DNA from 2 places in the Clostridium neuense genome. Region 1 is predicted to be linked to the other one. Evidence: riboswitches for the same ligand, from Rfam matches in the RefSeq annotation. Region 1 holds a riboswitch; the other holds the start of a gene.

Region 1 (6,405 bases):
CTCCTCTCATAGCTCCTGAAACAATTATATCAAGAACGAAAAAAGGAAGGTTAAATACAATTATGTGAAAATAACTTAATCCTACATTAAAAACTTTTATATCCGAACCACTAAAGAAAATTTTAAGGATTTGTACTGAAAAGGTTCTTCCTACAATTGTCAAAATCACTCCAACAAATACAGCCATGTACATAGATTGAATAAGTGCTCTTTTAGCCTCAGCTTTATTTCCCTCTCCAATAAGCCTTGCTATTACAACCGTAGTTCCTATTGAAAGCCCAGAAAAAACAGTTTGTAAAAAACTAACTAGCATGTTATCCATACCAACTGCTGCCACAGCTTCCGTTCCTATTCTGCCCATAAATATTGTAGACACCATACCAACCATCATTTCAAGCATTTGCTCTAATATAGATGGCCATGCTAACTTAATTATTTCTTTATCCGATTTCTTGTCTAATTTAAATGCTAATTTCTTCATATCTCTATCCATTTCCTAACATATTTTTATCCTAAGTTTTGTCTATAATAATATAATAACTCAACGCGTAATTCTTGTCATCTAATTTTTTAACAAAACAATCCGTTTTTTTATATATTGTTTTTGAAATGGATGATTAATTGATAATTTAATATTTTTCAGCCTTCTTTTATAAAAATTATTTGTTTTTGAAGTAATCTTACTTTTATATCCATACTCATACTTTGTTTAATTTGCTTAAAGGTACTCATCTTTTTTGCTTCATTAATTAATTTTATTTTATCTTTTACATTAAGTTCTTTAAATTCTGTGCTCACCAATTCGCAATAAATATCGTCGATTTCTTGCTGCCTATCTACAAAGCTTTTTTCATTTTCTGACATCCTAATAATTTTATCACCCTCATAAAACTCCTCACAAGTTATTGGGGCATGAATGTATTCAATCCCTACTGCACACTCAAACGGAATTTTTATTGTTAAATTTTTTGCCTTCCCTTCTAACCTTGAACTATTGTGTTTAGTTTCTTCACTATATTCTATGCTTTTAACTACAACACCATCTAAAAAAAGTCTATTAATCTGTGAAATTAACTTGCATCTTTTTATAATAGCCTTTCTTCTAATATCTATTATACTTATTACATCTCTCGTAAAATTAATAGTATTTTCTAAGTTTATGTTAATTGTGGTTTCAGCTATAACTACAGGAAGTCTAACAGCTATGGTCTCTTGCTTATCGTTGTCAGTTACAAACGTAGACTTCATTAACTCAGACTTATTTTCTACATCTACTTCTACTTGTCTATTTTCTTTATCCCGCAGTCTTCTATGTTTATGCTTATGATTCTTCCGTCTTCTATGATTATTCATATAATACCCTCAAAGTATTGATTAATTTTAACGTTAATACATAAAATCAATAGAGCTCAACGCTCTATTGACTTTTAAAAATTCATTCTATTTTTTTCTTTTTATATCCCAGATGGTTCCTCCCCAATTTTGGCTTGGATAGAAGCTTCCATCTTCAGAATTCTGTTTATTTCCGTATCCATTTCCACCCGTTTGACCATATCCACAGCTTCCGCCGTAGCCTTTTCCGCCTGCTTGACCATAGCCTTTTCCACCTATTTGGCCATATCCATTTCCGCCTGTTTGGCCCTTTCCGTCACATCCGCTTCCGCCTATTGGACCATATCCACTTTTTCCATCGAATTTGTTTCCATCTATTGGGCCGTATCCACTTTTTCCATCATATCTGCCACCATCTAGCTGATCTCCTCCATCATATATACGACCATTGTATATCTGCTGTTTTTGAAGTAATTTAACACCAAGATATACTACAGATTTATCAATAAATTCATCAAACTCCTCTTCATTTGGGAAGCATCCTATAGGTCTTCCTTTTTCATCTATATCCGCATCATATACTTCAGACCATTCGAGTTCTGGATATACTGGTTCATTAAATCTTTCATAACTTGCTCTATCAGCTTCTCTTATATTCTTACCAATTCTCTTTTTATCATAGTACCTTGCTACATCAGGCTGCTTATTTGGGAATACTCTTGGAAACTTTCCATTAAAGTTTACTCTAGTAGCAACCTGAAAAGGAACATGAACAGTAGCATCTTTTATTACACCACATATTCCTGAAGCAGAAGTACCTTTTTTAGATGCGTATTCTATATTTTTTCTAATATACCCACTTATAAATACCTTGTCAGTTCCTCCAATATATCTAGCTTGAGTTAAAAATATTTCTTTTTCTATCCTCTTAATTTCATAAGCAGGTTCATCTAATTTTATTTTAGATTCAACATCAATTTGAATAACAAATTCTGCAAGAACTACAGGAACCTTAAACGTTCCTGGACGTATAGGCCAATTTTCTGCAAGCTCTAGTGTTTTTGATTTTATAACACTTGAATTACATGCGTTTGTCTCAATATTTGCTCCACCAGTGTACTCCATATATTACCTTCTCCTTCTTTTGAAAATAAGATACAATTCTGTACCCTAATATATAGTATTCACATTCATGGAAAAATTTGATTAAATATATTATAAATTAAAAAATAAATGTGGCATATACATTTTAATTAAATTTATAAAACTAAAAAATTGCCAGTACATTAATAAATAGTACTAGCAATCAGATTTCTAAATTATAGTATATAAATGTTACCAGTCACTGCCAACTGCATTATGAACGAATGCAACTATTCTATCTATTGGCAAATCAACAATTGAGCCAAGAGTATTAGGACAGCAGGAAGCAACTTGACCTACTTCCCCTTTACCTTCTTCGCCATAATTCATTGCTATATTTGCTACATCTTCATTACATTCTTTGCTTTCCTTTACTTCCTTAATTTCCTTACCTTCGAAGCCTTTTCTTTTCTTCTTCTTGCCACCATCTTCATAGCAATCGTCTTTTTCAGAATCACCATAAACATTATCTATATAAGGATTGCAGCAGCTTCCAAGGGCACAGCCTGGTGCAGGCCCTATTTGAGTTATAAGTCTTACAAAATTTCCACTAACTTTTACAAGCACTCCAGTAAAACCAAGTCCTGATTGCCCACCACTTGCAGTGTATATTGTAACTGTTTGCCCTAAATGACGCTCTATATCATTTACAATACTAAAGTCATCTGACATTTCCTCACCCTCTTATCATTTATATCCCAGATCCAATAGCATTGTGAACAAATGATGCTATTCTATTTAAAGGTATATCTACTATTGAACCAAGAGAATTAAAGTTACAATCAATTCTTCCATAATTTCCGCATCTTCCATAGCCGTTGCCATATTCGCCTTTACCATACTCACCTTTACCATATTCACCACCGTAATAGTTTCTACCGCCTTTATAACCATAGCCTCCTCCACAGCAGCTTCCAAGTGCACAGCCTGGTGCAGGTCCTATTTGAGTTATAAGTCTTACAAAACTATTATTTATAGCAACAAGCACGCCAGTAAAGCCAAATCCTGATTCTCCACCACTAGTAGTGTAAATAGTTACTGTTTGCCCTATAAATCTAGGTAATTCATCTAAAAAGTTACATTCATCATACATCTTAAGCAACTCCCTTTATCAATTTAATTTTTAATAGTTCCTACACCAACATATTATGTAGTTTTTAGTATGTGTGTTACATAATATGTGCATTACATATAACAAAAAAAGTTGTCACACTAAAAAATTATTCAAACATAATTATTAGTGTGACAGCTTTGCAAACTTCAATATTTATATATTAAACTAAATTTTAATGATGGAATAATCTTAGTTTAGAAAATGCCATCACCATATCATACTCATTGCAGGCATCTATTACAACATCATCTCTTATAGAGCCTCCAGGTTGTACAATATATTTTACTCCACTTTTATAAGCCCTATCTATATTATCTCTAAAAGGGAAAAATGCATCAGAACCTAAAGATACTCCTTTAAGACCTGAAAGCCACTTTAATTTTTCTTCTTTAGAAAGTCTCTCTGGAACAATTTCAAGTACATCTCCCCAATTTACTGTTTCTGCCTCTGTTGTATCATCTCTTAAATATTGATCAATAAAATTATCTTTTTCTGGTCTTGAAACTCCAGCTTTAAACTTCAAATTTAAAACTGCTGGGTGCTGTCTTAAGTACCATATATCCGCTTTTGATGCTGCAAGTCTTGTACAATGAACTCTTGACTGCTGTCCTGCACCAACTCCAATTGCCTGACCATCGATAGCAAAGCAAACTGAATTTGATTGAGTATATTTTAACGTAATCATAGAAATTAAAAGATCACGTTTTGCTTCTTCGGGTAAATTCTTATTGTTAGTAACTATATCTTTAAGAAGTTCATCAGTTATTTCAGCTTTATTTTTCTTTTGCTCAAAAGTTATTCCGTATATTTCTCTTTTTTCTATATCATCTGGTTCATAGTCATTATCTATTTTAATTATGCAGTAATTGCCTTTCTTTTTACTCTTTAATATTTCTAAGGCTTCAGCTTCATATCCTGGTGCAATTATTCCGTCTGAAACAGATCTCTTTAAAATTTTTGCAGTCCCGACATCTACTGTATCACTTATAGCTACAAAATCTCCATAAGAAGACATTCTATCTGCTCCTCTGGCTCTTGCATAGGCTGCTGCTACTGGTGATAAATCTATATCGCAAACATCATATGCTTTTTTAAGAGCATCACTTAAAGGAACTCCAACTGCTGCTCCTGCTGGACTTACATGCTTAAAGGAAGCTGCTGCTGCAATACCTGTTGCTTTCTTTAATTCTTTAACAAGCTGCCAAGAATTTAAAGCATCCATAAAATTAATATATCCCGGTCTACCATTTAAAACTTCAAAAGGTAACTTTCCATTACTAACGTAAATTTTTGCTGGTTTTTGATGTGGGTTACAACCATACTTAAGAATAATTTCAGAGTTTTCCATAACAATTCCTCCTAAAAATATATAATTTAACGCAAAAAAAGCTGGGCAAACATATGATATTACTGTTTACCCAGGCGGTCGATATAATTACAAATCATGCTCCCTATGGTAAATTCCATTTTTCCGCCAGTTACATGATTTAGATATTCAATTACTCAAATTATATAATATATAAATTATTTAGTCAAACATTGTTTTTATTGTGCTAAAATAATATAATGAAACTACTTTATATTAAAAACTCTACTCTGATAATATGGGAGGATTTATAATGAAAAAAGCAGCAGTCGTTTTTAATGGTGGAACAATTTCTATGAAGATAGATCCCAAAATACACGCAGCAGTACCAAGTCTATCAGGAGAGGAAATAATGTCAATGGTTACTGGAATAGAAGAATATGCCAATATCGAATCCTATAATTTTTCAAATGTTCCAAGTCCCCATATGACACCAGAAGATATGCTAAGTTTATCCCTATACGTAAAGGATTTACTCAAGAGAAATGACATTTCCGGAGTAGTAGTAACTCATGGAACAGATTCTTTAGAAGAAACTGCATACCTTCTTGATTTAACCATAAATTCAGAAAAGCCAATAGTAGTAACGGGCTCAATGAAATCAAGCTCAGAGCTTGGTTATGATGGTCCTTCTAATCTATCTGCTTCTATATGCACAGCAGTATCTGAGGAGGCAAAAAACTTTGGTGTTCTTGTTTGTCTAAACAGTGAACTAAACTGTGCAAATGAAGTTGTAAAGGCAAATTCAATGAGTTTAGATGCTTTTAGAACTCCAGGCTTTGGTCCTATAGGTATTGTTGATAACAATGAAATTTTTTTCTATAGAAACCGCGTAGAAAGACAATACATTGATACCAATAAAATAGAATCTAGGGTTGATCTTATAAAATGTGCCTCAGGAATGGACTCAAGTTTCATAGATTTTAGCGTAAATAGAGGTGCGAAAGGAATTGTTATTGAGGCAATGGGGAGAGGCAATATTCCTCCTCTCATGGTAGATGGCATTAAAAGAGCACTTTCAAAGGATGTTGCTGTTATTTTAGTATCAAGATGCTTTGAAGGAAGAGCATTGGACACCTATGGATATCACGGTGGTGGAAAAGAGCTCAAAAATATGGGAGTTATCTTTGGAGATACTTTATCCGGTCAAAAAGCTAGAATAAAGCTTATGCTTGCTCTTGGGAAAACCAATGATCTAAAATACATTAAAAATATATTTGAAGAAGGTCACTATAAAAATGATGCGAAGTAACAATGCTTCGTTGCGTTAAAAAAATTCTATAAATCTAAGACTCAAGAATCATAAAATTCTAAGATATTTCAATAACTCGCTATTGCTCAAACAAATTGAAATGTCTAAGTATTTTACGATTTTTGAGCCAAGATTTATTAGAGTTTTTTTAAATCGTTCCTTCAGCATTGTTACTTCGCTCCCACCGTAGGTACAAGG
Region 2 (6,405 bases), on a different contig from region 1:
TAATATTTGATGATATGGGTGTAATTAAATTAAATGAAAATAGTAAACCAAAGGGATATGGTACAGAAATAGGTGCATTTGTAAGACTAGATGATCTTGATCCAGGATATGCTTTCAGAGAGATAGATAGAAGTATATTTATGAATCCCGATAAAACTAATGCTAGACTTGTGATACCGGTTGCCACTTATAATGATATAACAAGAGGATATCCAGTAGATATATTTTTGTATGCTAATAATTATGAAGCTGGTGGAGATGAATTAGAATTTTTTAAATCAGTAGATGAAGCCATTGAGGTGTTTAAGAGTGGAGCGAGAATGGCTAAAGGAACAACAACAGAAAAAGGACTTGTAAAGACATTTTTTGCAAATCCATTTGGACCAACTCAAAAGCAAAGTGAAACTGAAAAGTTAATAGATGTATATTTTAATAAGCTTTTTGAAACTGGTGTTAAAGTTGGACAAATAAGAACGCGTCTTGGAATAAAAGGGCAAGAAAAAACTGGACCTAAAAAGGCAGCTATTCGACTTTTGGATATAGTTAAAACATTGTAATATAAAAAAGGTTGATTTAAATCAACCTTTTTTTATGAAACATAATAAATAATTTACTATAAAAACCATTACATATAAAACATATAGAAAAATTATTGTATGAGTTTTAAAGTGTACATTTATTTTTCTACTCTTACTTCTCTATCTCTTCCTAAGAATGATATAGCATATAATCCAGCTATTCCAACAATGGCATATATTACTCTACTAACTGAGGACATAGTACCAAATAATGCTGCAACTAAATCAAAATTAAAGAAGCCTATTAATCCCCAATTTACAGACCCTATTATAACTAAAAGCAGTGCAATTATGTCTAAAGTCTTCATGTTATACATCTCCTTTAAATAGTTTTTACAGCATTATTATGCGCAAATTTTAATATATTATGTTTATGTTCAAAATAAATATTTTTATATTTCTATGTTTCTGTCTATTGGTTGAGAAAGCGATATGAATGTATTGGTCCTCTGAATACCTTCTATCATTTGTATTTTATTGATTAAAAGATCTTGAAGGTCGGAAATACTTTTACATATTACTTTGGCAAAAATTGAAAAATCACCTGTTATGTAATAAAGTTCAACTATCTCTTTAATTTCTTTCATAGAATCAAGTACATTTGTATAAGTTGCAGCTTTATCAAGGTATATGCCTATAAAACAACAAACATCATAGCCAAGTTTTGGGTTGTTCAATATAAGCTTAGTACCCTTTATTATGCCCATTTCCTCCATCTTTTTCATTCTTACGTGTATTGTACCACCACTTACATGACATTGTCTTGCTATTTCAAGATAAGGTGTTCTTGAGTCTTTAACTAAAATATCTAATATTTGTAAATCCAAATCATCTAATCCATTAACTTGCAAATTCATTTAAATCACTCCTATACATTAAGTAGACATTAATATTATATCAAACTTAGCACCCATATATCAAACTTAATGCTTATATATCAAAAATTTTATTTAATAATTTAATTAAATAAGGCACATTATTTGTATTCGTAGTATTTTATTATAAATTTAGTTGGTGTATAATAAAAATCTGTAGATTATTAGGGGGAGTAAAATATGTATATAACTGAAACTGAACGTAAAATAAATATCTCTCCTCAGATAGTATTGCACTATAACATGTTTAATATAGCATATTTTGATATAGAAACAACTGGATTTGATAAAGAGAAGGATAATGTAATCTTAATCTCTTTAGGCTATTATGTCAAAGATAGTATTTTTAAGGTAAAGCAATATTTTGGGGAAAGTTTAGAAGATGAAAAAAATATATTAAAAAATTTTTTCAAAGATTTAAAGAAATTTAAAGTGTGGTGTTCATATAATGGAAAAGCATTTGATGAGCCTTTTATAAGATATAGGATGGATAAGTATAAAACCTATTTTGATTTACCGAATGAACATATTGATTTATATAGAATGATAAAACCATACAAACAGCAGCTTAAGCTAGAAAGATGTAATTTGAAATCGGTGGAAAAGTACGCAGGTATAATTAGAAAAGACACAATTGATGGTGGAATGTGTGTTGAACTTTATAAAAAATATCTCCAGAATAAGGATGGAAAATTGAGAAAAAAAATTATGCTGCATAATTTTGAGGATGTTTTAAATCTTCCTAGTATATTTCAAATAGTTTGGAAAATTCAAAATGAAAGTAGCTTTATAAGAGAAGATCATATTACAGACAAACAGTTAAGCTATTTAAAGTATTTGTTATCTAAAAATGATATAGTTCTAGATATTGAACTAGAAAAAATAGCTAGAAAAAGTGCTTCAAAAGTTATATCCGCTTTATTAGGTGGAGAAACAGAAGTTAATGAACTTAAAAAGATTATAGATAAATACTGCTAAATTTTAATATTGACATGCAGTTTTAAATATGATATTTTATTATCATAAGATTCAAATATAATGAGTCATATAACCGGCGGAAGTGGAGTAACCACAGGGAGTATGATTTATGTAGGAAGCCGACCGCCTGGGCAAAATTAGCCTAGGCGGTTTTTTGACTCTTTTGAATCTATAAAATGGTAAAAATACAAATAAACAGTGCACTATTTTAAAAACATATTATGTTAAAAATAATTATGAGAAAATTTCGACAATTGTATTTTTAAGTGTATTGACATTAAAGTATAAGGATTATATTGTAAAAAGGTAAATGAAAGTGAGTATTAGTTATCAAAATAATAAATAAAGGATGGTATAATATGAGAAAAGAATGGACAGATTTTAAAACAGGAACTTGGAATGAGATTATTGATGTTAGAAATTTTATACAAAAGAATTACACTCCATATGAAGGAGATGAGAGTTTTTTAGAAAAACCAACTAAGAAGACAAAGGCAGTATGGAATAAGTGTGAAGCTTTAATTTTAGAAGAGATTAAAAAAGGTGGGGTACTAAAAACTGATCCTAAGACAATTTCAGGTATAAATAGTTTTAAACCTGGTTACGTTGATAAGGATAATGAAGTTATTGTGGGACTTCAAACTGATGAACCATTAAAAAGAATGGTAAATCCATTTGGTGGAATAAGAATGGCAAAGCAGGCATTAGAAGCTTATGGATCTCAAATTGATGAAGATGTATATGAAATATTTACAAAATACAGAAGAACTCATAATGAAGGCGTTTTTGATGCTTATACCGAAGAAATGAGAACTGCAAGACATGTAGGATTACTTACTGGACTTCCTGATGCTTATGGAAGAGGAAGAATAATAGGAGATTTTAGAAGAGTAGCATTATATGGAATTGATTATTTAATAGAACAAAAGAAAATTGACTTATCTGATTCAAAAGGTGATATGACAGAGGAACTAATAAGAAGAAGAGAAGAAATTTCAATGCAAATTAAGGCGCTTAAAGAAATGAAGGCTATGGCTCAAAGCTATGGTATAGATATTTCAAAACCTGCGTCTAATGCAAAAGAAGCTGTTCAATTTACTTATATGGGATATTTAGCTGGGATAAAGGAAAATAATGGTGCAGCAATGTCACTTGGAAGAGTATCTACCTTCCTTGACATATATATTGAAAGAGATTTAAAAAATGGGGTTATGACAGAAAAAGAGGCACAAGAGCTTATAGATCAATTTATAATAAAATTAAGATTAGAAAGACATTTAAGAACTCCTGAATACAATGAATTATTTGCTGGAGATCCTAACTGGGTTACAGAATCTATAGGAGGAATGGGCATAAATGGAGAGACCTTAGTAACTAAAAATTCATTTAGATTTCTTCATACTTTGACAAACTTGGGACCAGCACCAGAACCAAATATGACAGTTTTATGGTCAGAAAAGCTTCCAGAGACATTTAAGAAATACTGCACTAAAATGTCAATAGATACTGATGCACTTCAATATGAAAATGACGATGTAATGAGACCTATTTATGGAGACGATTATGGAATAGCATGCTGTGTATCTGCAATGCAAATAGGAAAACAAATGCAGTTCTTTGGTGCTAGATGCAACATTGCTAAATCTCTTCTTTATGGAATAAATGGTGGAATAGATGAGAAAAAGTTTGAGAAAGTAGTTCCGGGTATTGAAAAGATAAATGATGAAGTTTTAGATTATGAAAAAGTTAAAGAAAATTATTTTAAAGTTTTAGAATATGTAGCTAAGCTTTATGTAAATACTCTTAATACTATACATTATATGCATGATAAATATGCATATGAAGCTGGACTTATGGCTCTTCATGATACTGATGTTCATAGATTTTTAGCATGTGGTATAGCAGGTCTCTCTGTTGCAGCAGATTCTTTAAGTGCTATAAAATATGCAAAGGTTAAGCCTATAAGAAATGAAAATGGAATAGCAGTTGATTTTGAAATAGACGGAGATTTTCCTATGTATGGAAATGATGATGACAGAGTTGATGATATAGCAGTAGAAATCGTAAATAAATTTATAAAAGAACTTAGAAAAACTAAGGCATATAGAAATGCAGAGCACACATTATCAGCATTAACTATAACTTCAAATGTAATGTATGGTAAGAAGACAGGTTCTACACCAGATGGAAGAAAAGCTGGAGAGCCTTTAGCACCAGGAGCAAACCCAATGCATGGAAGAGATAAAAATGGAGCACTTGCATCATTAAACAGTGTTGCTAAAGTACCATATAGAAGTGTATGTCAGGATGGAGTATCAAATACGTTCTCAATTATTCCAGATGCTCTTGGAAAAGATAAGGATTCTAGAATAAATAATTTAAAAGCACTTTTAGATGGATATTTTGTTCAAGGTGCACATCACTTAAATGTAAATGTAATGAATAGGGAAACACTTCTTGATGCTATGGAGAACCCAGACAAGTATCCTACACTTACAATAAGAGTTTCAGGATATGCAGTTCATTTTGTAAAACTTACTAGGGAGCAGCAGCTTGAAGTTGTAAATAGGACTTTCCACGAAAGAGTGTAAGAAAGGTGATTATTATATGGGTAAAATTCATTCGATAGAGACAATGGGGCTTGTTGATGGTCCGGGAATAAGAGTTGTTGTATTTTTCCAAGGTTGCAGACTTAGATGTGCATTTTGTCATAATCCTGATACATGGGATTTTAATGGAGGAACTATGGAGTTAAGCCCTGATGAGCTTTTAGATAAAGTAAAAAGATTTAAGACTTATTTTAAAGCATCAGGTGGAGGGGTTACCTGCTCTGGAGGAGAACCTCTTATGCAGCCAGAGTTTTTATTAGAATTTTTTAAACTTTGCAAGGAAAATGGAATAAATACAACACTTGATACAGCTGGATTTGGAAAAGGAAATTATAAGGAAATATTAAATTATACAGATACAGTAATTCTAGATATAAAGCATGTAGATAAGAATGGATACAAGAAGCTTACTGGCGGAGATATGGATGAATTTTATAAATTTTTACAAGCAGTTAATGAAGCAAAAAGCAGCATATGGATAAGACACGTTATGGTTCCTGGTATTACAGATAATTATAAGGCTATGGATAATCTTATAGATGTAATAAGAGAATTAAGAGATATAGAAAAATTTGAAGTTTTACCATACCACACTCTTGGGGTAAAAAAGTATGATAAGTTGGACATTAGATACAGGCTTAAGGATACAGAACCAATGGATAAAGAAGCTGCATTAAAGTTTGAGAGTTATGTTAAACAATCCTTGAAAAATAAATCCTAGTACTATAAAATAATATTATAAAAGGGTAAAATTAGTATATAGGGGGGATTTATGTGTCGTTAACTTCAAAGTCCAATCTTCATGAAGAAAGAGAATATAAGTATAAAAATGAAAAGAGAAAAAAATACAGAATTAAGTTTCCTGTTGAAATTTTATATCCAAGATTAAATAATGAAAGTGTACATGAAAAATATGGATTAGATGAATCTGTATTAGAGGCGGTAAATTTGTCGGAACAAGGTATTTGTTTTAAAAGCAAAATCAAGCTTAAGGTTGGGGATTTTATTAATTTCTCTCTTAAGATTGATAAAAATCCTTCATTTTGGTGTATGGCTGTAGTGAAATGGGTTAGCATCGATGATAATTTTTATGTTGCTGGATGTGAATTCATATCCCAAAGCCTTGTACAAATACAGGCTATAAGGGAATATGTAAAAACAAAATGTTAGTGTAAAGTATAAAAAGAGATTGTTTGAAGTATTTGGACAATCTCTTTTTATACTTTATGCAAAAAATGCAAATATTGTGTTACAATAATATTTATAGGACATAATAATTATGTAATCTTTCAGAAAGAGTGGTAAAAGTGATAATAGAAGAAAAAAGTATATATATAAGTGATATAGATAATAATGAATGCTTTG

Evidence for each region. Region 1 has a riboswitch for ZMP and ZTP ahead of ACJDT4_RS19800 (phosphoribosylaminoimidazolecarboxamide formyltransferase). Riboswitches for the same ligand answer to the same signal wherever they lie in the genome.
Region 2: another riboswitch for ZMP and ZTP. It lies ahead of pflB (formate C-acetyltransferase); the one in region 1 lies ahead of ACJDT4_RS19800 (phosphoribosylaminoimidazolecarboxamide formyltransferase).

Annotation. Positions count from the first base shown of each region.
Region 1 is NZ_JBJIAA010000019.1:73,355-79,759, reverse strand. Features, by position in the region: gene ACJDT4_RS19825 (MATE family efflux transporter) at 1-481, opposite strand, end outside; gene ACJDT4_RS19820 (DUF7852 domain-containing protein) at 640-1,353, opposite strand; gene ACJDT4_RS19815 (CsxC family protein) at 1,441-2,457, opposite strand; gene ACJDT4_RS19810 (hypothetical protein) at 2,668-3,147, opposite strand; gene ACJDT4_RS19805 (hypothetical protein) at 3,167-3,568, opposite strand; gene ACJDT4_RS19800 (phosphoribosylaminoimidazolecarboxamide formyltransferase) at 3,762-4,937, opposite strand; ZMP/ZTP riboswitch at 4,999-5,081, opposite strand; gene ACJDT4_RS19795 (asparaginase) at 5,209-6,207, shown strand.
Region 2 is NZ_JBJIAA010000016.1:9,765-16,169, forward strand. Features, by position in the region: gene ACJDT4_RS17655 (phosphoenolpyruvate carboxykinase) at 1-557, shown strand, start outside; gene ACJDT4_RS17660 (DUF378 domain-containing protein) at 677-886, opposite strand; gene ACJDT4_RS17665 (Lrp/AsnC ligand binding domain-containing protein) at 971-1,435, opposite strand; gene ACJDT4_RS17670 (ribonuclease H-like domain-containing protein) at 1,634-2,431, shown strand; ZMP/ZTP riboswitch at 2,491-2,571, shown strand; gene pflB (formate C-acetyltransferase) at 2,791-5,022, shown strand; gene pflA (pyruvate formate-lyase-activating protein) at 5,039-5,761, shown strand; gene ACJDT4_RS17685 (PilZ domain-containing protein) at 5,815-6,210, shown strand; gene ACJDT4_RS17690 (ribonuclease H-like domain-containing protein) at 6,348-6,405, shown strand, end outside.